Regions from separate parts of the Mesorhizobium sp. B4-1-1 genome, predicted to be linked through region 1. Evidence: predicted binding sites of a transcription regulator. Region 1 holds the regulator's gene; each other region holds the start of a gene.
The links. The regulator PhoB, encoded in region 1, activates phosphate uptake and scavenging genes when phosphate is short. The targets are predictions, from matches to a motif close to TGTCATNNANCTGTCAT.
Positions count from the first base shown of each region.

Region 2: the regulator PhoB is predicted to act here: its motif matches at 4,266-4,282, upstream of FJW10_RS19755 (RNA degradosome polyphosphate kinase).
Region 3: the regulator PhoB is predicted to act here: its motif matches at 2,175-2,191, upstream of FJW10_RS26985 (esterase-like activity of phytase family protein).

Region 1 covers NZ_VFTH01000034.1:17,704-25,490, reverse strand. Annotated here, with positions in the region: gene FJW10_RS28615 (response regulator) at 1-421, shown strand, start outside; gene pstS (phosphate ABC transporter substrate-binding protein PstS) at 1,002-2,060, shown strand; gene pstC (phosphate ABC transporter permease subunit PstC) at 2,125-3,111, shown strand; gene pstA (phosphate ABC transporter permease PstA) at 3,115-3,966, shown strand; gene pstB (phosphate ABC transporter ATP-binding protein PstB) at 3,963-4,766, shown strand; gene phoU (phosphate signaling complex protein PhoU) at 4,787-5,494, shown strand; gene phoB (phosphate regulon transcriptional regulator PhoB) at 5,511-6,200, shown strand; gene FJW10_RS28580 (SDR family oxidoreductase) at 6,247-6,885, opposite strand; gene FJW10_RS28575 (alpha/beta hydrolase) at 6,949-7,787, opposite strand, start outside.
Region 2 covers NZ_VFTH01000014.1:74,426-82,212, forward strand. Annotated here, with positions in the region: gene FJW10_RS19745 (DoxX family protein) at 1-378, shown strand, start outside; gene ppx (exopolyphosphatase) at 383-1,918, opposite strand; gene FJW10_RS19755 (RNA degradosome polyphosphate kinase) at 1,915-4,110, opposite strand; gene FJW10_RS19760 (zinc-finger domain-containing protein) at 4,361-4,606, shown strand; gene FJW10_RS19765 (FAD-dependent monooxygenase) at 4,636-5,868, shown strand; gene FJW10_RS19775 (TIGR02117 family protein) at 6,027-6,692, opposite strand; gene FJW10_RS19780 (amino acid ABC transporter ATP-binding protein) at 6,967-7,770, opposite strand; gene FJW10_RS19785 (amino acid ABC transporter permease) at 7,785-7,787, opposite strand, start outside.
Region 3 covers NZ_VFTH01000027.1:54,155-61,941, reverse strand. Annotated here, with positions in the region: gene FJW10_RS26995 (UvrD-helicase domain-containing protein) at 1-1,778, shown strand, start outside; gene FJW10_RS30585 (hypothetical protein) at 1,809-1,952, opposite strand; gene FJW10_RS26985 (esterase-like activity of phytase family protein) at 2,293-3,774, shown strand; gene FJW10_RS26980 (MATE family efflux transporter) at 3,877-5,343, shown strand; gene FJW10_RS26975 (MFS transporter) at 5,351-6,559, opposite strand; gene FJW10_RS26970 (TMEM175 family protein) at 6,694-7,269, shown strand; gene FJW10_RS26965 (hypothetical protein) at 7,273-7,554, opposite strand; gene FJW10_RS26960 (SDR family NAD(P)-dependent oxidoreductase) at 7,773-7,787, shown strand, end outside.

The DNA.
Region 1 (7,787 bases):
ACGCCCTGCCGATGCGGAGCGCGGGCTCGACATCCTCGTCGCCGAGGACAATGAGGTGAACCAACTGGTGTTCACCCAGATCCTCGGCGAGACCGGTTACCGCTTCGAGATCGTCGGTAACGGCCGCAAGGCGCTAGACGCCTTCGGCAGGCTCGATCCGCGCATGATCCTGATGGACGTGTCGATGCCCGAAATGAACGGGCTGGAGGCGACGGGCGCCATCCGCAGGCTCGAGGAAAACATGGGCACGCATGTGCCGATCGTCGGCGTCACCGCGCATGCGCTGAAGGGCGATCACGAACGCTGCCTGGAGGCCGGCATGGATGATTACCTGCCGAAGCCGATCAGTCCGCGGGCGCTGCTCGAAAAGCTCGAGCGATGGCTGGGCTCGGACGTCGAGACCCGGCGCAACGCAGGTTAGAGCAATATCGGGAAAAGTCTGAAACGCTCAGGCTCGGCGCCTTCGCCGTAGCCGTCAGTCCCGGAATTGCGCGAAATCAAGAGGCAAGGGCGGATTTCTAGCCGGCAGGCGGGCGCAAGGCGTTGACGCATGCGTATGGTGCGATCGCACCATACCAAAGCAAACGCCAAGCTCGGACAATCATGACATTGATTCCGCTCTTCGGTTACGGGCGGGAGCAGCGACCGCCAACAAGAAACAGCGTCGACTCTACCCCAACGGACCTGTTTTCGGCGATGGCCAGGCCATGATCCGCTCTGGCATTCAGGCAACGCACTCTCGTCCGGATTTTATTTCCCGGCGGCCGTCATCCGGCCGCCGGGATAAATTTTGTTTCAAAAGTCAGACAAGTTACTGATTCCCGCGGCAAACTCCGGCCGGTCCATCGAGGCCGCCGCGGACCCTTCCGAGCATTCCCGTTCAGGCGTTACCGGGCTGACACGAAACTGTCATGCGACTGTAATAATCGAAGGCTATTGCCCTCACCGGGCGCCGATAGAACGGGTGCCGAAAGACCATCTTCCGAACAGGAGCAGGCCACATGAGACATTTCATCCGCTCGGCGGCCGTTGCGATTGCAATGGCTGCGGCATCAACCCTTAGCATCTCCGCCGCGATGGCAGCCGATATCTCCGGCGCCGGCGCCACTTTCCCCTATCCGATCTATGCGAAGTGGGCCGACGCCTACAAGAAAGAGACCGGCATCGGTCTCAACTACCAGTCGATCGGCTCCGGCGGCGGCATCAAGCAGATCAAGGCCAAGACCGTGACCTTCGGCGCTTCCGACGCGCCGCTGAAGGGCGAGGATCTGGACTCCACCGGGCTCGCGCAGTTCCCGATGGTGATGGGCGGCATCGTTCCGGTCGTCAATCTCGAAGGCATCAAGCCGGGCGAACTGGTGCTCGACGGTCCGACGCTGGCCGACATCTTCGCCGGCAAGATCACCAACTGGAACGACGAAGCGATCAAGAAGCTCAACCCCGACGCCAAGCTGCCCGACCAGGCGATCGCCGTCGTCCACCGTTCGGACGGCTCGGGCACCACGTTCAACTTCAGCTACTACCTGGCTGACGTCAGCGCCGACTGGAAGTCGAAGGTCGGCGTCAACACCGCGCTCGAATGGCCGGTGGGCATCGGCGCCAAGGGCAATGAAGGCGTCGCCAACAACGTCTCGCAGACCGGCGGCGCGATCGGTTACGTCGAATACGCCTATGCCAAGCAGAACAAGCTGACCTACACCGACCTGATCAACAAGGACGGCAAGAAGGTCGAGCCGACCGCCGCCGCGTTCTCGGCCGCCGCGGCTAATGCCGATTGGAGCTCGCAGCCGGGCTACGGCGTCATCCTGGCCAACCAGGCCGGCGCTGAATCCTGGCCGATGACCTCCGCCACCTGGATCCTTGTCTACAAGAAGCCCGACGACACTGCGGCCACGGCCGAAGCGCTCAAGTTCTTCGCCTGGTCCTATGCCAAGGGCGACGAACTGGCCGCGGGCCTGGACTACGTTCCGATGCCCGACGCGGTCGTGAAGAGCGTCGAGGAAATGTGGGGCAAGGACGTCGTCGACAAGGACGGCAAGCCGCTCTACTCCGGCATGTAATTCCTGTGGAATAAGGAGGGCGTCTCCGGCGCCCTCCTGTCTCTTTCGAAATGCGAGGGGCTAAATGACAGCCGTTTCCGACGCCGCGACATCGTCCGCCCTGCGGACCAGAGAAGCGACAGTGCGCCGCTTCGCCTTCACCGACATGGCATTCCGGACGGCCACGCGCCTTTCCGCCATCCTCGTGCTGGTTCTGCTCGGCGGGGTGGCGATCTCGCTGGTCAGCGGCTCGTGGGAGGCGCTGTCGAAGTTCGGCTTCTCCTTCCTGACCACCGAATCCTGGAACCCGGTCACCGAGAATTTCGGCGCCCTGGCGCCCATCTACGGCACCATCGTCACCTCGGCCATCGCCATTCTAATCGCTGTGCCGATCGGCATCGGCATCGCCGTCTTCCTGACCGAGCTCTGCCCGCGTCCGCTCAGGCGCCCGATCGCCATCGCGGTCGAGCTGCTCGCAGGCATCCCCTCGATCATCTACGGCATCTGGGGCCTGTTCGTGTTCGCGCCGTTCCTGCAGACGACGATCCAGCCCTTCGTCATCGGGCTCTTCAAAGATGTCCCCGGCCTCAACAATCTTTTTGCCGGCCCGCCCTACGGTATCGGCCTGCTGACCTCGTCGCTGATCCTCGCCATCATGGTGCTGCCCTTCATCACCTCGATCACCAAGGACGTGTTCGACACGGTGCCGGCGGTGCTGAAGGAATCGGCATACGGCATCGGCTGCACGACCTGGGAAGTGACCCGGCGCGTGACCATCCCCTATACCCGCGTCGGCATCATGGGCGGCGTCATGCTTGGCCTCGGCCGCGCGCTCGGCGAGACGATGGCCGTTACCTTCGTCATCGGCAACGCGCACCGCATCAGCGCCTCGCTGTTTGCGCCGGGCACGACGATCTCGGCGACCATCGCCAACGAATTCACCGAAGCCGACGGCGATCTCTATACATCCTCGCTGGTATCGCTCGGCCTGATCCTGTTCATCATCACCTTCATCATCCTCGCGCTCGCACGTTACATGCTGATGCGCATCGACGCCCGCACGGGAGCCTGACCGATGTCGACGTCGCTTGCACTTCATAGCAGCCGCAAGAGAAAGAACAGCGTGATGATGATGCTGTGCGTCGTCGCCGCAGGCATCGGCCTTGCCTGGCTGGCGCTGATCCTCGGCGCACTGCTCTACAAGGGCCTATCCGGCCTCTCGCTGGCGGTGTTCACCGAAATGACGCCGCCGCCAGGCGATGCTGGCGGCCTGCTCAACGCCATCTACGGCAGCATCGTGATGACCGTCATCGGCGTCATCGTCGGCACGCCGATCGGTGTCCTGGCCGGAACCTACATGGCCGAATACGGCCGCTTCTCGCGCCTGACCACGATCGTGCGCTTCATCAACGACATCCTCTTGTCGGCGCCGTCGATCATCATCGGCCTGTTCGTCTATGAGCTGATGGTGCGGCCGATGGGGCACTTCTCGGCCATCGCCGGCGCCGTCGCGCTGTCGATCCTGGTGATCCCCGTTGTGGTGCGCACCACCGAGGACATGCTGAACCTCGTGCCCAACGCGCTGCGCGAAGCAGGCGCCGCCATCGGCGCGCCGCGCTGGGTGGTGATCCGCTCGGTCGCCTATCGCGCCGCCCTGTCCGGCATCGTTACCGGCATATTGCTGGCGATCGCCCGCATCTCCGGCGAGACGGCGCCGCTGCTCTTCACCGCGCTCAACAACCAGTTCTGGTCGAGCAATCTCAACGCGCCGATGGCCAGCTTGCCGGTGACCATCTTCCAGTTCGCCCTCAGCCCCTATGAGGAATGGCAGCAACTGGCGTGGACCGGCGCACTCATAATCACCCTGACGGTTCTCGGGCTGAGCATCTTCGCGCGCAGCCTCACCGGACGCAGAGAGGACAGATGAAACCGATGTTGTCCACCGATTTGAACGTAGCCGACACGACCGTCGAGAAGTCGAAGATCGAGGTCAAGAACCTCAATTTCTACTATGGCCAGTCGAAGGCGCTGAAGGACATCAACCTGTCCCTGCCCGAGCGCAGCGTGACTGCCTTCATCGGCCCGTCGGGCTGCGGGAAGTCGACGCTGCTGCGCGTGCTCAACCGCATCTACGAGCTCTACCCGAAGCAGACCGCCGAGGGCCAGGTGCTGCTCGACGGCAAGAACATCCTCGACCGCTCGCAGGACCTCAACCTGCTGCGCACCAAGATCGGCATGGTGTTCCAGAAGCCGACGCCATTCCCGATGTCTATCTACGAGAACATCGCCTTCGGCGTCAGGCTCTATGAGAAGATCAGCAAGGCCGAGATGGATAGCCGCGTCGAGTCGGCGCTGAAGCGCGCCGCGCTGTGGACCGAGGTCAAGGACAAGCTCAACGCCAGCGGCCTCAGCCTCTCGGGCGGCCAGCAGCAGCGCCTGTGCATCGCCCGTACCGTGGCGGTGAAGCCCGAGGTCATCCTGCTCGACGAGCCGGCCTCGGCGCTCGATCCGCTGTCGACCGCCAAGATCGAGGAACTGATCGACGAGTTGCAGGCCGACTACACGATCGTCATCGTCACCCACAACATGCAGCAGGCGGCGCGCGTGTCGCGGCAGACGGCGTTCATGTATCTGGGCGAGCTGGTGGAGTTCGACCGGACCGAGAAGATCTTCACCTCGCCCCGCGAGAAGCGCACGCAGGACTATATTACCGGCCGCTTCGGCTGAGTTCATACGAGGACATCATCATGGCCGAACATACCGTCGCCTCCTTCGACGAGGATCTGAGGCAGATCAGCCGGCTCATCAACGACATGGGCGATCTCGCCAGCTCGATGGTCGGCGGCGCGACCAAGGCGTTGCTCGAGACCGACAATGCGCTGGCGCAGCGCGTCGTCTCCGACGACGCCATCATGGACGCTCGTCAGCGCGAGCTCGACGACCGCGCCATCACGCTGATCGCCAAGCGGCAGCCGATGGCGGACGACCTGCGCAACGTGGTCGGCTCGATCCGTATGGCGGGCGACCTCGAACGCATCGGCGATCTCGCCAAGAACATCGCCAAGCGCGTCGGCTCGGTCGGCGTCAGCGCCGCGCCGCGCGACCTCACGCATTCGATCGATTCCATGGCGCAGATGGTGCTGATCCAGGTCCAGGCCGTGATCCAGGAATATATGGTGGGCGATGCCACGGCGCTGGCCAAGCTTCGCAACGACGACGAGCGCATCGACGTCAAATACACCTCCGTCTTCCGTGAGCTGTTGACCTACATGATGGAAGACCCGCGCAACATCACCGCTTGCACGCATCTTCTGTTCTGCGCCAAGAATCTCGAGCGCATCGGCGACCATGTGACCAACATCGCCGAGAACGCCTATTATGTGCTGACCGGCACGCAATTGCCCGCCAATCGTCCGAAGCAGGACGAGACCGCAATGTCGGCGCCGGCGGCCTGACGAAAAGGTTACCCCAATGATCGCGCCACGCATCATGGTGGTGGAGGACGAGGAGCCGCTGGGGGTGCTACTCCGCTACAATCTCGAATCCGAGGGTTACCAGGTCGAAGTGGTGACCCGCGGCGACGAGGCCGAAATCCGCCTTCAGGAAAACGTTCCCGACATGCTCGTGCTCGACTGGATGGTGCCGGCGGTTTCTGGCATCGAGCTCTGCCGGCGTCTCAGGATGCGGCCCGAGACCGAGCGGCTGCCGATCATCATGCTGACGGCCCGCGGCGAGGAAAGCGACCGCGTGCGCGGCCTCTCGACCGGCGCCGACGACTATCTGGTCAAGCCGTTCTCGACGCCGGAGTTCATGGCGCGCGTCAAGGCGCTGCTGCGCCGCGCCAAGCCGGAGGTGCTGTCCAGCGTGCTCAAGGTCGGCGACATCGTGCTCGACCGCGAATCGCACCGCGTCTACCGCAAGAAGAGCGAGATCAGGCTCGGCCCGACCGAGTTCCGCCTGCTCGAATTCATGATGCGCCATCCCGGCCGAGTGTTCTCGCGCAGCCAGCTGCTCGACAATGTCTGGGGCGAGACGATCTATATCGACGAGCGCACCGTGGACGTCCATGTCGGGCGCCTGCGCAAGGCGGTCAACAACGGCCGCATGCCGGACGTCATCCGCACCATCCGCGGGGCGGGTTACGCGATCAGGGAGGATTAGAGCGGTTCACCGTTTACTGGGAACCGCCCTCTGCCCCGCCGCCGCTTCACATGAAATCGGGCTTGTCGCCATCCGTGCCCGGCTTGTCGACGCCGAGATTTTCGCCGACATGCCGATCCGGCGCTCGGACAATCCGAGCAACCAGATCGGCCACGCTGACGCGCGATACCGACGTGCCCTTGAATGGCTCGTTGCGCGCGGTCGTTTCATAGTCGATGACCGCCTCATCCATCAGCCATGCGGGCCGCAGGATCGTGTATTCGAGACCGGAGGCCTCGATGGCGTCTCCGGCGCGCCGGAAGGGTTTCAGGTCCTCGCCGATCATGGCGGCGTTCCATTCGCCGAACTTGCCGGACACTTCGTCATAGATGCCGAGCGCCAGAATGAAGATCAGTCGCCTGATGCCGGCCTTCTTCATGGCGGCGATCACGGCCCGCGCCTGCCTGTCGAGGTCCGCGCCGGTCAGATTGGCGTAGACGATGTCCTGTCCCTGCATCGCTTCGTCGAGCCTTGCGGCGTCCAGAACGTCCCCTTGGACAACGTTCTGATTTGGCCCGGCAAGGCCGGCAAGGCGCGCCGTGTTGCGGGCATACAGGGTCAGATGAAGGTCACCGTCGCCCGCCAGCATGTCGATGACGTGGCGGGCAATCTGGCCACCCGCGCCGAGAATGAGAACCTTGATCATATGACCTCGCTTGTTCCGGGTCGAAGGGGACGAACCCTGGTCGATCCCGCATCCCTTGGACGATTACCTTCCGCCGATGGGTTGCAGCGTCTTGCCGAAGAAAGGCGCCAGCACCGACACTGCTTCATCGACATATCTCTCGCCGTCATAGAGATCCATGTGGTTGGCCCCTTCAACGACATGGTAGCTCTTGTCCTTGCTGGCGGCGCGGCTATAGAGGTCGTCGCTCATCCATTTGCTGCCGGCCTTGCTCCCGGCCACGATCTGCAGCGGCTGGGTGAGGTAGGCCTCGGCTTTGGAATAGGCGTCGTAGGGAATGATCTGCGACAGGCTGCGAGCCGTCGCATAACCGGGTGCGGTCGGGTATTCGGCGCGGGGCGTGTGATAATATTCCCAGGCTTGGCGCAGTTCTTCGTTCGGAGCGTCGTCTTCCTTCAGTGGCGCCAGCGGAATCCTGCCAACCTCCGAACCGTTGGCGTCGGAAGTCCGTGCCGCCGCGCCGACCGCGATCACGGCGCGGGCGTCTGCATCCTTGATATTGTTGTCCCAACCGTTGCGGAACATCTGGCCGATATTGACGGCGCTCACGGTTCCGACGGCCTTGATGCGCGGGTCGTCAATTGCCGCATTGGCCGTATAGCCGGCGCCGGCGCAGATACCCATCGCACCGATACGGTCATTGTCGACATAGGGGAGCGTGGTCAGGTAATCGAGCACGGCGCTCACGTCTTCGGTGCGGACAGACGGGTTTTCGAGCTGGCGCGGCTGCCCGCCGCTCTCGCCCTGGTAGGAGGCATCGTAGGCGATGGTGATGAAGCCCTGTTCGGCGAGCTTCCTTGCATAGGTGCCCGCCGTCTGCTCCTTCACGCCGCCGCCTGGATGCGAAACGATGACTGCCGGGT
Region 2 (7,787 bases), on a different contig from region 1:
GCGCTCTTCGTGCCGTCGGGCTTCCAGGCGCTCACCAATATCGGCGGCACGATCAACTATTTCATGGGACTCGGCCTGCCGCTGCCGACTTTAGCAGCCTGGGGCACAGGCCTGTTCGAGCTGATTGCCGGGCTTTTGATCCTTGTCGGTTTTCAGACGCGGATCGTGGCGCTTTTGCTTGCGGCCTTCTGTGTGGTTGCAGGTTTCATCGGCCATTACGGCCAAGGCAGTGAAGATGCGACCCTCGCCTTCCTGCACCAGCAGATGCTGATGAAGGATATCGCCATTGCCGGCGGCTTCCTGGCGCTCGCCATGGCCGGCGCCGGCGCATGGTCGGCTGACGGGCGTGGGTTCGGGATCGGCGCCGACGTCACCTGATCTGTTACTTCACGGAAACGCTCGGCCCGCCCTCGACCGCCAGCATGAGCCGGCGGTTGGTGATACGTGCCAGTTGCGCCAGCCGGCCGGCCGGGCGCTCGCCATAGAGATCGGAAAGCGAGGCCGGCAACACCAGGGCCAGCGCGCCGTTGCCGCGGCTTTCCCACTTCAGCCGCGGCATCACGCCGGGCATCGCCGCGGTGAGCAGATAGACCACGCGCATCATCGCCGCCAGGACGCGGGCGCGCTCGAGCAGCCTGGGCGGCGCCAGTGCTTTGATCTCCGGCGCGATGCCGTCGTTGAAGATGCCGTCATGGCGATAGGCGTTGGCCAGGGCCAGATAGGCGCGGCCGGGATGGTCGACGCCGATGAAGGAAGCGTGCGCGATGATGTTGAGCGACTGCCTGCCGCGATATTCGGGATGCGCACGCCAGCCGATATCGGCTAGCAGGCAGGCAGCATGGCGGTAGCGCGCCTCGTCCTCGGTCTCGTCGATGCCGAAGGCCTTGAACGCCTTGCCGGTCCATTCGACCAGGTCATGCGCATGGTGCACCGAGCGCGAGCGCAAAAGCGCCAGTTCCTCCGCGGCCGAGATTAGCGGATCGGATTTCTGCTCCTCGGCGTCGAGCAGCGAATAGAGGAACCCTTCGCGCACGCCTTGCGCCGAGACGATGATCTTCGAGGGCTGCATCGCCGTCATGATCTCCTGCAGCACGACCGCGCCGTAGGGCAGCAGCGAGCGGCGGTTCTTGGAGACGCCCTCGATGCCCCTCACCTTCTCGACCTCGCCCTTGGCCACCTGCTTCAGGAAAGCCTGCGCGCTGTCGGCCGAAATCTCGTAGTGGTGCATGACGCCAAGCGGGTAGTTGGTCATCTCCATGTGCAGCCTGGCGAGGTTTCGCCAGGTGCCGCCGACGGCGTAGAAGACCCTACCCTGCCCGCCCTTGAGCAGCTTTGCCCGCGCCAGTTCCTGGCGCGCGATCTTCTGCGCCTGGACGAGCGAGTTCCTGGCCATATCCTGCAGGCGCAGGCCGCCGAGCGGCAGCGTGATGCCCTCGCCGATCGTTTCGCGATTGATGTCGATCAGTTCGAGGCTGCCGCCGCCAAGGTCACCGGCGATACCGTTGGCCGGATGGAAGCCGGAAATTACGCCGAGCGCCGAATAATAGGCTTCCTGACGACCGGTGAGCACACGGATCTCGGTCTTCAGAACGTCCTCGGCGCGATGGATGAAATCGGGGCCGTTGCCTGCCTCGCGCGCCGCCGCGGTGGCCAGCACATACATATGCTCGGCTCCAGCTTGATCCGAAAGCGCGCGAAAACGGCGGAATTCCTCCATCGACCGCGTCACCGCCTCGGGGTCGAGCTTGCCCGTCGAAACGATGCCGCGGCCGAGGCCGGCCAGCATCTTTTCGTTGAACAGAAGCGTGGGCGAGCGTGCCAGCCCCTCATAGACGACGAGGCGGATCGAGTTCGATCCGATGTCGATGATCGACAGCGGTCGCCGGTCCTGAAGCCGGCCCTGGGAAACTGCAATCACGCGGCGCCGTTCTTCTTGCGGCGCTTGAACTGAGCGATGCGTTTGGGCGCATGCGATTTCAGCGCGTCGCCCCGTCCGGAGAGGCTCGGATTGGTCATGAAATATTCCTGCGCGTTGAACGGTTCTTCGCCTTCCTCCAGCACAACGCGCCGGGAGGTGCCGTCAGCCAATACGTCGAAACTTTGCTGGTTGTCCATGATATTGCCCAGCATGATCTGACCAAGCACCTGTTCATGCACAGTTGGATTGGTGATCGGCACCAGGGTCTCGACGCGGCGGTCGAGATTGCGCGGCATCATGTCGGCCGACGAGATGTAGACGACCGCCTCGTCCGACGGCAGACCGTGGCCGTTGCCGAAGCAGAAGATGCGGCTGTGCTCGAGGAAGCGGCCGACGATCGATTTCACCCTGATATTCTCGGAAAGACCCGGCACCTGCGGCCGCAGACAACAGATGCCGCGCACGACGAGGTCGACCTCGACGCCGGCGCGGCTGGCGTCGTAAAGCGCGTCGATGATGGTCGGATCGACCAGCGCGTTCATCTTCATCCAAATGCGCGCCGGCCGTCCTTCGCGGGCATGGACGATCTCGTCCGAGATGTGTTTCAGGATGCGGTTGCGCAGCGTGAAGGGCGATACGGCAAGGCGCATCTCCTCGGCGGGCTCGGCATAGCCGGTGATGAAGTTGAAGAGCTGCGCGACATCGCGCGCAATCGTCGGGTCGGTGGTGAAGAAGGACAGGTCAGTATAGATGCGGGCGGTAACCGGGTGGTAGTTGCCGGTGCCGAGATGCACATAGTTGCGCAGTTTGCCGTCCTCGCGGCGCACCACCAGCGACATCTTGGCGTGTGTCTTCAGCTCCAGGAAGCCGAACACGACCTGGACGCCGGCGCGCTCGAGGTCGCGCGCCCAGCGGATGTTGGCCTCTTCGTCGAAACGCGCCTTGAGCTCGACCAGTGCCGTGACCGACTTGCCGGCCTCGGCGGCATCGATCAGAGCGCGCACGATCGGGCTGTCGTTGGAGGTGCGGTAGAGCGTCTGCTTGATCGCCACCACTTCCGGGTCGGCGGCGGCCTGGCGCAGGAACTGCACCACCACGTCGAAGGACTCGTATGGGTGATGGACGACGATGTCCTTCTCGCGGATGGCGGCGAAGCAGTCGCCGCCATGCTCGCGGATGCGCTCGGGAAAGCGCGGATTGTAGGGCGTGAATTTGAGATCGTCGCGCGGAATGGCGACGATCTCGGAGATCTGGTTGAGCGCCAGCGGACCGGTGAGCACGCTGATGCGGCTCGACGAGACGCCGAGCTCGCCGGCGACGAAGTCCCGCAACGCGGCCGGCATCAGCGTGTCGAACTCGATGCGGATCACCGAGCCGCGGCGGCGCCGCTTCAGCGCCGTTTCGAACAGGCGCACCAGGTCTTCCGACTCTTCCTCGACCTCGATGTCGCTGTCGCGGATGATGCGGAACGTGCCGGAGCCCTTGACCTCGTAGCCGGGGAAAAGCTTGCCGATATAAATGCCGACCACTTCCTCCAGCGGAATGAAGCGGACATGGTTCTTGCGGTCGGGCAGGCGGATGAACCGCCTGAGCGCCACCGGCAGGCGAAGCAGCGCGCTCATCTCCTCGCCGTTCTTGCGATGGCGCAGTTGCAGCGCGATCGAGAAGCCCAGATTGGGAATGAACGGAAACGGATGCGCCGGGTCGATCGACAGCGGCGTCAGCACCGGGAAAACCTGCTCCTGGAAATGCTCTTCCAGCCAGGCCTTCTCGTCCTTGGTGAGCGCATCGCGGGTGATGCTTTCGATGCCTTCCTTGTTGAGCAGGACCATCAGCGCCGAGAGGCTCTTCTGCTGGTCCTCCTGCAGGCGCTCGACCTCGCGCAGCAATTGCTCGAGCTGCTGCTCGGGCGTGCGGCCGTCCGGGCTTTTCAAGGCGATGCCCTCGCGCACCTGGCCGGCAAGGCCGGCGACGCGGACCATGAAGAACTCGTCGAGATTGGCGGCCGAGATCGACAGGAAGCGGACGCGTTCGAGCAGCGGGTGGTGCTCGTTCAGCGATTCCTCCAGCACGCGGCGGTTGAATTGCAGCCAGGAGAACTCGCGGTTGACGAAACGGTCGGGATTGCCGCCGTCCGGGCTGGCCGCCTCGACGGTGATGAACTCGCTCTGCACAGGCTTCAATTCGTTCATGGTTTCCCGCTCTTGCCCGCAACCGTCCCACGGAACGCCGCATATTGCCGTCAGGCGACGCTCTAACACGTCTTTGTGACGCATGATCGTCACGGAATCGATCCGTGCCAGTCCCATGCGCTTAACCGGCTCAACTTATCCTCTGCCAGCCTTTTGCGACAGTTTGATTTCATCGATCTTGCAAACTGGCCTGTTATGCTCCAGATGCAGACGGGTCACACCCACTGGCCGAACCCAATTGGAGACGACGATGGCAGGCGGTAGCATTCCCCATTTCCAGAACGACGCGGGCCATCCGGTCATCGAGATCGGCGTCAGGGAATTCATGTGCACCGGCGCCAATCCGCCTTTCGACCATCCGCATGTGTTCCTCGACATGGGCGACGACAATGAAAAGGTCTGCCCCTACTGCTCGACGCTCTATCGCTATTCGCCGTCGCTGAAGGCGACGGAGACGCAGCCGGCCGGCTGCCTCTATATCGACCAGGCCGCCTGACCCTGCAGATCATGAATGACTGCTAGATCATGGCTGAAACACGGTCCCGGCAAATCGTCATCGCCGGGGCTGGCATTGCCGGACTGACGGCGGCGCTTGCCTTTGCCGAGCGCGGTTTCCCGGTAAAGTTGTTCGAGCAGGCAAAGCAACTCGAAGCGGCCGGCGCCGGCCTCCAGCTTTCCCCCAACGCGACCCGCATCCTGCGCCGGCTCGGCGTGCTCGACCGCCTGCTGCCAAACGCGATCCGGCCGCAAGCGGTGGTGCTGAAGGACGCAAGAAGCCTGCGCGAGCTGGCGCGCGTGCCGCTTGGGGAAGCCGGAGAAAGGCGCTGGGGCGCGCCCTATCTGGTGGCGCACCGCGCCGACCTGCAGGCAGCGCTGATGGCCACGGCGGCGGACCGGCCAGATATAGAGCTTGTCACCGGGGCGCGCGTGACCGGCATCGCCCTCGACCCGCAAAGTGTTGCCGCAGCGGTCGAGATCGACGGCAAAGCGACAAGTGTCACAGGCGGCCTGCTTATCGGAGCGGACGGTGTTTGGTCTTCGCTTCGCGCGGGGCTTGCCAGGACGGCCGGCTTTGTGGCGAGCCGCTTTTCGGGCGAGCTCGCCTGGCGCGCGACGGTTCCTGCGGAAAGCGCGGCCGGCAAGGCCTTCGCGCAAATCGGCGCTACCGACAGCGTCACCACCTTCCTGCATCCCGGCTTCCACATGGTCGCCTATCCGGTGAGCAAGGGCCGCGCCTTCAACCTTGCGGCCTTCACCAAGGGCGAGCGCATCGCCGAAGGCTGGTCCGGTCATGCAGACCCCGCCCTTCTTTCCGATGCCATGCGCGGCACGGCGGCAACGCTGTCGAACCTGGTGGCGCTCGCCGGCCCCTGGACGGCGTTCCCCATCCACACGGTCGAGCAGCGCCGCTGGACGACGCCGGACGGCGTCGCGCTGATCGGTGACGCCGCGCATGCCATGACGCCGTTCGCGGCCCAGGGCGCGGCGATGGGGATTGAGGACGCCTCGATGCTCGCCAATCTGGTCGCCCATTTTCCCGGCGATCCGAAGCAGGGCCTGACGGTTTGGGAGGATCTCAGACGGCCGCGCGTCGAAAAGGTGCTGAAACGCGGCGCGCTCAATCGCCTGGCCTGGCATGCCAGCGGACCGGTGGCGATCGCCCGCAACCTGGTGCTGGCGACCCGGCCGGCTGAGCGGCTCGCCGCGGACTTGGACTGGCTGTATGGCTGGGAGGAGCGGAAGGTGGTCAGGCGGTAGGAGGCGGACGACCGGATAGGCTGGCGCGAAGGAACGAGGCGCTCGCCAATTGCTACTAAAGCGCGTCGCGCTGAAGCGGATTCAGGCGACGCGCTTTAGCCTTTGTTTCCATGCATGTCGTTATCGCAAAACCGCTGCACACTTTTGCGCGACATGCATTAATCATACAACCGCAACGACCACCACAGCGTCACCGGCAGCGGGTTCCACCATCCCGTGCGCAGACCTGCGGCGCGCAGCGCAGCTGCCGTCCAAGTATTGCAGCCGACCAGGGCGTTGAAATGGCCGTTGGCGTCGTAGAAGCGGTCGTAGGTTGAATACCCAGCATTCTCGATCGCCATCGGGCCACCCGGCCCCTGCCGAAAACTCGCCGCGATATGGTCGAGCAGCGCCGCAAAATGCGCTTCGTCGATGTCGAAGCCGGCGACGGCGGGATGCGGCTCCTTGATCGCGCCGGCGACATCGACATGCATCACCGAAGCGTCGATGGTGAGCGCTTTCAACACCGGCGCGGCCTTCACCTGCGACCATGTCGGCGTCTGCAGATAGAAGGCGCGGCCGCCCCAGCCGAAGACGATGTAGCGCGCCTCCGGCGCTTCGATCGGCAGGCCGGCATCGGCCAGGAAGTCGAAGCGCCGGCGTACGCCATCATCGAGGGGCACAGCGATGTCGGTGTGGATCGGGTTCCTCAGCACCAATATGTGCCGCGTCCCCTCGCCTCGGGCGGCGGCTGGCCAGAGCGGGCGCGGCACCAGCGTGCCGAGCGCGGCGGCAAGCACCACCGCTGCGACGAGCATTGCCAGATATCGCAGGAATTTTCGCATCAGGCGCGGTAAGCTGGCCGCATTTGTCGCAGCTCTCGAGATTGGCCGAACCCGTTCGTGACTTCGTCATCCTCGGGCTTGACCCGAGAGTCCATGCCGTGCCCTCTGCCGGAGGGCGCGACGGTGCAGAATTCTGAACCGCAGCAACACCTCGATGTCACGGCATGGATTCTAGGGTCTGCGCCGCGTCGCTTCGCTCCTTGCTTCGCCCTAGAATGACGAAGCCGAGGGGTGGTTCGAGCAACCTCCGAGCAACCTGTTACCGGGCTCCGCCTCAGTGCAGGATCTGGCTGAGGAAGAGCTTCGTGCGCTCATGGCGCGGATGGTCGAAGAACTCGGCCGGCGTGTTCTGCTCGACGATCTGGCCCTGATCCATGAAGATCACGCGATTGGCGACCTTGCGGGCAAAGCCCATCTCGTGGGTGACGCAGAGCATGGTCATGCCCTCTTCCGCCAGCCCCACCATCGTCTCCAGCACTTCCTTGATCATCTCCGGATCGAGCGCCGAGGTCGGTTCGTCGAAGAGCATGATGCGCGGGTTCATGCACAGCGAGCGCGCGATCGCCACGCGCTGCTGCTGACCGCCCGAGAGCTGGCCCGGATATTTGTTGGCCTGCTCCGGGATCTTGACGCGCTTGAGGAAATGCATGGCAATCTCCTCGGCCTGCTTCTTCGGCATTTTGCGCACCCAGATCGGCGCCAGCGTGCAGTTCTCGAGGATGGTGAGATGCGGGAACAGGTTGAAATGCTGGAACACCATGCCGACCTCGCGGCGCACCTCGTCGATCTTCTTCAGATCGTTGGTGAGTTCTTTGCCGTCGACGATGATCTTGCCCTTCTGGTGCTCCTCCAGCCGATTGATGCAGCGGATCATGGTCGACTTGCCGGAACCGGACGGACCGCAGATGACGATGCGCTCGCCGCGCATCACCTTGAGGTTGATGTCCTTCAGCACATGGAACTCGCCATACCATTTGTGCATCCCGACGATGTCGATGGCGACATCGGTGGTGGAGATGTGCATCTTGGCGGCGTTGACCTTGATTTCTTCCGCGCTGACGGCGTTTTCGGTGGCCATAACCTGTTCCCTTTTTA
Region 3 (7,787 bases), on a different contig from region 1:
GCCCATCGGCCGAAGGCCGCAAGTCCGACCGGGCGTCGGCCGGCCAGGCCGCCCCCGCGGAGGCCAGCGAGCGCCCGGTCGTGAGCGAAAACAAAGTCAACATCTGCTGCGTCGGCGACGACGACCAGTCGATTTATGGCTGGCGCGGCGCGGAGGTCGACAACATCCTGCGCTTCGACAAGGATTTTCCGGGCGCCACCATCATCCGGCTGGAGCGCAACTACCGGTCCACCGCGCATATTCTGGGCGCGGCCTCGCATCTCATCGCCCACAATGAGGGCCGCTTCGGCAAGACCCTGTTCACCGACCGCGACGACCCCGAGGACGACAAGGTGCATGTCCACGCGGCCTGGGACTCGGAGGAAGAGGCGCGCGCCATCGGCGACACCATCGAGACCTACCAGCGGCAAAAGCACAACCTCAACGACATGGCGATCCTGGTGCGCGCCTCCTTCCAGATGCGCGCCTTCGAAGACCGATTCATCACGCTGGGCTTGAACTACCGCGTCATCGGCGGCCCGCGCTTCTACGAGCGCTTGGAAATCCGCGACGCATTGGCCTTCTTCCGCGTCGTCGCCAACGGCGGCGACGACCTCGCCTTCGAGCGCATCGTCAACGTGCCGAAGCGCGGGCTGGGCGAAGCCACCATCCGCCAGATCCACGACACGGCGCGCGCCATGCGCGTCCCCATGCTGGAGGCTGCCGCAACGCTCGCCGAAAGCGACGAGCTGAAGCCGAAGCCGCGTGCGGCGCTGCGCGAGGTCGCAGCCAATTTCGAGCGCTGGCAGAAGGCGCTGGAAACCACCCCGCACACCGAGCTCGCCGAGACCATCCTGGAGGAAAGCGGCTACACCGACATGTGGAAGAACGACCGTTCGGCGGATTCGCCCGGGCGGCTGGAAAACCTCAAGGAGCTGATCCGCTCCATGGAGGACTATGAATCGCTGCGTTCCTTCCTCGAGCATGTCGCGCTGGTGATGGAGGCCGAGCAGGGCGAGTCGCAAGATGCGGTCTCGATCATGACGCTGCATTCTGCCAAGGGCCTCGAATTCGAGACCGTCTTCCTGCCCGGCTGGGAAGAAGGCCTGTTCCCGCATCAGCGCGCGCTGGACGAGGGCGGACGCTCCGGCCTCGAGGAAGAGCGCCGGCTCGCCTATGTCGGCCTGACGCGCGCCAAGAAGAACCTGCATATCTGGTTCGTCTCCAACCGCCAGATTCACGGCCTGTGGCAATCGACGATCGCGTCGCGCTTCGTCGACGAATTGCCCGAAACCCATGTCGATATCGCCGACAGCGGCAACAGCTATGGCGGTTACGGCAATCCCTATGGCGGCGGCGCCTTCGCTTCCGGGCGCGGTGGCGGTCGGCAGAATCCCTACGGCGCCTCGCGCTTCGACAATATCGGCGCCAAGGACCAGGGCAGCTTCTCCAACACCTATGCGACGCCCGGCTGGCAGCGGGCGCAGGCGAACCGCACCGAGGCGACCGACCGCAACTGGGGCACCCGCTCCGGCCACCAGGTGGAACGCATCGGCTATGGCGAGACAGACTCCGGCTACGGCGCCGGCCGCACCTCGGTGAAGGGCCGCACCATCGAGGGCGAGCTGGTCGCCAAATCCGTCGCCGACACGCCGTCCGCCTTCAATGTCGGCGACCGCGTCTTCCACCAGAAATTCGGCAACGGCAACATCGCGGCCATCGACGGCAACAAGCTCACCATCGACTTCGACAAGGCCGGCCAGAAACGCGTGCTGGACGGGTTTGTTACGGGGGTGTGACCTGCCCTCTCACCTGTACCTTGCCTGGTCTTACTTATGGCCGAGCAGCGACAGGATGATGATCAGCCCGTTGAAGAACTGCACGAGGACTCGGGCGAACGTACCGGCGAGCGCCATATCGCCGGCGGTCGCAGTCGTGTCCGCCGAGCGCTCTTCAATGCTGCATGCCCGCATCCCAGCGCTGGAACACCGCTCTGGTCGCTCTCTACGGCCGCCTTACGAACAACGGCAAGGCTCATAGGAAAGCCATCATCGCCTGCGTCAGAAAGCTCCTCATCTTCGCCAACGCCGTCGTCGAACGCCGCACCCCGTGGAGCAAAAGTCCACCCGCAAACCAAACCGCCTGAGCTGATGGTTGCGCTTCTCCCGCAAGGGAAGAAGGAAAGAACCTCCGCCTGTCACGCAACCATCACGTTCACGTCCTAGACCGCTCGACGGCCAGGGCTGGCCGCATCGTCGATGCCGCGCCTTTTTTGAGCCAATGGCTGCTCTGCTCGTCAAGAAGGGGATATCGATGAAACACCTTAACCGAACCGTCGCGCTCGGCGCGGCGCTTGCCCTGTTCACTGCCCTCACCCCGGCGCTCGCCGACGGCGTCGCCTATGTCAACAAGGGGCTGGTCGGCATCGGCCGCATTCCGGCCAGCCAGAAGGACAAGTTCGGCGAGACCTTCGGTTCAGGCTCCGGCATGGCGATCGACACCAAGTCCTGGGCGCGCGACGGCGCCGGCTACAAGGGCTCGCTCTGGCTGCTGCCGGACCGCGGCTACAATGTCGTCGGCACCACCAATTATCGCCCGCGCCTCAACACCATCTCGATCGAGCTGGCCCCGACCGCCCCCGACGTGGCGCCCGCCGCCGGACAGGAACAGACCGGCGTCAAGGCGACGCTCGCCGACACGATGCTTCTGACCGACGACAAGGGCGCAGACGCCACCGGCCTCGATCCGTTGAACGGTGTGCGCGAAGCCGCCGGCGGCATGCCGATCCTGCCGCAGGCCGACAACGGCAAGCTGGCGTTGGATAACGAGGCGATCGTGCGGCTGCCTGACGGCACGATGTTCATCTCCGACGAATATGGTCCCAACATCTACCGCTTCTCGGCCGACGGTCATCTGATGTCGGCGACGCAGCCGCCCGCGGCGCTGGTGCCGACGCGCCACGGCAAGCCGAACTTCGCTTCCGACAATCCCGGCCCGGGCGCCGCCGAGCCCGATCCGAAGGACCCGGAGACCGGCCGCCAGAACAACCAGGGCCTCGAAGGCATGTCGATGACGCCCGACGGCAAGTTCCTGATCGCCGTGCTGCAGTCGGCGGCGCGCCAGGACGGCGGCGATTCCGGCTCGACCCGCCAGAACACCCGCGCGCTGGTCTATGATGCTTCCGACCTCGCCCAGCTCAAGCTGGCGCACGAATATGTCGTGCCGCTGCCGGTGTTCAAGGATGCCAAAGGCAAGACCAAGGTGGCCGCGCAGAGCGAGATCGTCGCGCTCTCCGACAAGAGCTTCCTGATGCTGGCGCGCGACTCAGGCAACGGCCAGGGTCTCAAGGGCGACGAGTCGCTCTATCGCAAGATCGAGATCGTCGACCTTTCCGCCGCCACCGATATCGCCAACGGTCCGTTCGACGCGGCCGACAAGCCGGTCGCGCCGAAGGGCGTGCTCGACCCGTCGGTGGCGCCGGCCAAGCTCACCTCGTTCATCGACATCAACGACAAGGGCGAGCTCGGCCGCTTCGGCCTGCACAATGGCGCGCCGAACGACAAGGACAACCTTTCTGAGAAGTGGGAGGCGATGTCGCTGGTCTCCGTGCTCGATCCGAAGCTGCCCGACGACTATTTCCTGTTCGTCGCCAACGACAACGACTTCCTCACCCAGGACGGCTTCCAGGTCGGCGCTTCGTACAAGGCCGAGGATGGAGCCGACGTCGACACTACCTTCCTCGTCTATCAGGTGACGCTCCCCGGCCTGTCTGGGAACACTGTCGCCGGCCAGTAACCGGCGACGGGCGATTGCCTGTCATCCCGCTGATCCTGAAAAGGATGCACGACCATCAGGCCTGCGATACCATCGCGGGCCTGATTCATTTTCGGTGCTGCCATGGATGACAAGAAGCCCACCCGCCGGCGGACCGGCGACCTGACCAGCGGCCCCATTCCGCGCACGCTGCTTCTGTTCGCCCTGCCGGTGCTGGGCTCCAACGTGCTGCAGTCGCTGAACGGCTCGATCAATGCCGTCTGGGTGGGCCGTTTCCTCGGCGAGGCGGCGCTGACGGCGACCTCCAACGCCAATCTGGTGCTCTTCCTCATCCTCGGCACCGTTTTCGGCATCGGCATGGCCGCGACCATCTTGGTGGCGCAGGCGGTCGGCGCCCGCGATCTGCCGGAAGCCAGGCGCATCGTCGGCACCAGCGCCACCTTCTTCTTCCTGGTTTCGGCGGTGTTCGCGGTCTGCGGCTGGATCTGGGTCGACGCCATCCTCACCGGGCTCGGCACGCCGGCGGATGCCTTGCCGCTGGCGCGCGCCTACCTGCGCATCATCTTCGTTGCCGTGCCGATGATGAACCTTTTGTCCTTCGTCATGACCGTGCTGCGCGGCGCCGGCGATTCGCGCACGCCGTTTGTCTTCATGGCGCTGGCGGTCGTCCTCGACGTCGTGCTCAATCCCCTGCTGATCCGCGGTATCGGCCCCTTTCCGGAGCTCGGCATCGCCGGCTCGGCGACTTCGACGCTCATAGGCCAGACGGTCAGCGTGATCGCCATCCTGATCGTGCTTTATGCCCGCAAACACCCGCTGCGGCTCGCGGGCGCTGATCTCGCCTTGCTCAAGCCCGACCCGGCCCTGCTGCGCATCGTCGTCTTCAAGGGCATCCCGATGGGCCTGCAGATGATCGTCATCTCGGCCGCGGCATTGACCGTGATGGGCATCGTCAATTCCTATGGCTCGCAGGTCGCCGCCGCCTACGGCATCGCAGCCCAACTCTGGACCTATATCCAGATGCCGGCTCTGGCGATCGGCGCCGCCGTCTCCTCGATGGCGGCGCAGAATGTCGGCGCCGGTCGCTGGGACCGCATCGGCAAGGTCGCGGCGTCCGGCGTCGGCTTCAACCTGGTGCTGACCGGCGCGCTGGTGGCGCTGCTCTTCGTCTTCGACCGAGCGGTGCTCAGCCTGTTCCTCAGCAACGACAGCGCCGCGATCGACATCGCCGCCCACATCAACAGGATAGCGTCCTGGTCGTTCATCCTGTTCGGCATCACGATCGTGCTGTTCGCCACGGTGCGCGCCACCGGCGCCGTCATGCCGCCGCTTATCATCCTGATCATCTCGGTGTTGATCATTCGCACCGGCTTTGCCTATTCCATGCGCAGCGTCATCGGCCAGGAGGCGCTGTGGTGGAGCTTTCCGGCGGGCTCGATCGCTTCGCTGGTGCTGGCCGCCGCCTATTATCGCTTCGGCCGCTGGCGCACGATGCACATGATCGAGGATCGGCCGGCGGCGGGCGAGCCGCCCGACACCGGCCTTGGCATGCCGCGCCAACGCGCGCAGCTCCTGCCGGAGACCGAATAGCCAAGACCTACCGTGCGTATCTGACGCCAAAGCCGAGCGCGACCAGCGAGAAGACGATGATCATGCCGGCAAAGGCCAGGCTTGCCACGGTGGCGCTCGCCAAGCTGGACAGGATACCGATGCCGATCACCGGCAGCGCGTTGCCGCAGAAGCAACAGATGAAGAAGGCCGACACCACCTCGGCGCGGCGGTCGGCCGGCGCGATCTGGTTGACCACTTGCAGGCCGCCGCGATAGCCAAGCGCCGCCGCCACGCCGCAGACCGCCGTCGCGGCGATCATGAGCGCCATCGAGGCGTAGACCTGCGCCGCCACGATCAGCGCCACGGCGGGGATCATCAGCGCCAGCGCCGCGAGCATGGTGGAGCGGCTGGAGAACCAGGCGGTGCCGACGATGGTGATGGCCGCCACGCTCGACAGCTCGAAGAAAAGCCCGCCGGCTTCGGCATGATTGGTCACGTGCAGCTGCTGCGCGAGAATGCTCGGCGCCAGCGCGGCGTAGAAGCCGACCAGCGCCATGGCGCCGAAACCGGTCACCGCCGGCGCCACGAACTGCGCGCGGATACCGTCAGGCACCGAAAGCCGCGGCCGCAGCGGGACGTCGGAGAACCGTCTAGGCCTAGAGACGGTTTCCCGCGTGCGCCAGATCAGCAGGGTGACGAGCCCAAGCAGGACGAGATAGACGGCAAATGTCAGCCTGAGCGGCCATGGCGCGTATTGGGCGAGCACCCCCGCCACGAGCGCGCCGGCCCCGAGGCCGACAAAGTTGGTGCTGGTGGCGATGACGGCGGCGCGCGACTTGTCCTTGCCTTCGATCAGTTCGGCCAGCCAGGCGGTACCGGCGCCTGCGCCGACGCCGATGCCGAGCCCGCTCAGGACGCGGGCGATGTCGAGCCAGGCGAGGTCTCCGGCGAAGAGGAAGGACAACGCGCTGACCACCGCAACAGCCATCGCGGCAAGCGCGGCGGGGCGGCGGCCGACGGCATCCGAGAGACGGCCGAAAAACAGCAGCGCCGCCAGATTGCCGACCACATAGACGGCATAGACCAGCGTCAGCGTGATCTGCGAAAAGCCGAATTCCTGCTTGTAGATCACGTAGAGCGGGGTCAGCGCGGTGCTGCCGGCAAAGAGCGCGGCGATCATGGCGGCGACGGCGGCCTTTGCGGCGGCCCCGTCAAGCTCATTCTCACGCGTCATGGTTTGAGCGTCGCTGGCCATCGGCACCTCCGGCGTGCAAGCCCAACGCCTATGTAATGGCGCTGTTCCAGCCACCGACCCCCCTCCTGACAATCCTGACAGGATGGTCTTGCGAGGAATCCTCGCGTAGCTTTGTCAGCCCACAGGGAGGAACCATGGGCCAGGGACGGGTCGAGGCATTTACCGATGGCGTCGTCGCCATCATCATCACCATCATGGTGCTGGACCTGAAGGTGCCGCACGGCGAGGATTTTTCAACACTTCTGCCGCAGTGGCCGATCTTCTTCTGCTACGTGCTCTCCTTCATCAATGTCGGCATCTACTGGAACAACCTGCACAACATGTTCCACACCGTGCAGCGCGTCGACGGACGCGTGCTATGGGCCAATCTCAACCTTCTGTTCTGGCTGTCGCTGATCCCGGTGACCACGGCGTTCATGGGAGAGAACCATTTCGCGCCTGCGCCGGTCGCCGTTTATGGCATCGACCTCGCGCTCTGTGCCGTCGCCTACGCCATCCTGATCATCAAGCTTCGCCATCTGCATGGCGCCGACACGACCTTCGCCAAGGCCGTCGGCCACGACAAAAAGGGCAAGATCTCGCTGGCGCTCTACATCGCCGCCGTCCTGCTCAGCTTCCTCAACCAGTGGATCAGCGTGGCGATCTATGTGCTGGTGGCGACTATCTGGTTTGTGCCGGACAAGCGCTTCGAACGGTTGGTGGAGAAATAACGCCTATTTCCGCATCACTTTCAGCTTTTCCGCCACAGAGGCGGCAAGATCGGCATAGCGTTCCTCCAGCCGTTCGGCTGCCTTGATGATCGGAAAGTCATGGCCGAACTTCTCCAGCGCCAGCCGCAGCTTCTCGGCGAAATCCGCCTGCTGCTCCAGAGCCGCGAACAGCGTCTTCACCTGCGCCTCGCTGATGTCGGGATTGGCGAGCATCTTCGGCACCTCGCGGCTCATCTGGTCGCCGTTGACGGTTTGCTCCTTCAGAATTCCGATCCAGTCGGTCAAATACCGAACTCCTTTTTGGCACACCATGCGCGGCGAGCGCCGCCATGGTCAACCCGTTGCGGCCGTTGCCGTCAACCCGTTGCGGCCGTCGCCGTCAACCCGTTGCGGCTGTTGCCGTCAACCCGTTGCGGTCGTTGCGGTCCCATGCGGGACGAACCGGTCTTGCCTCGGCGACGTCCGGCGTTAAGTTCGGTCCGACCCTCATAAGGATGGAAACCATGACCAGCGACGCC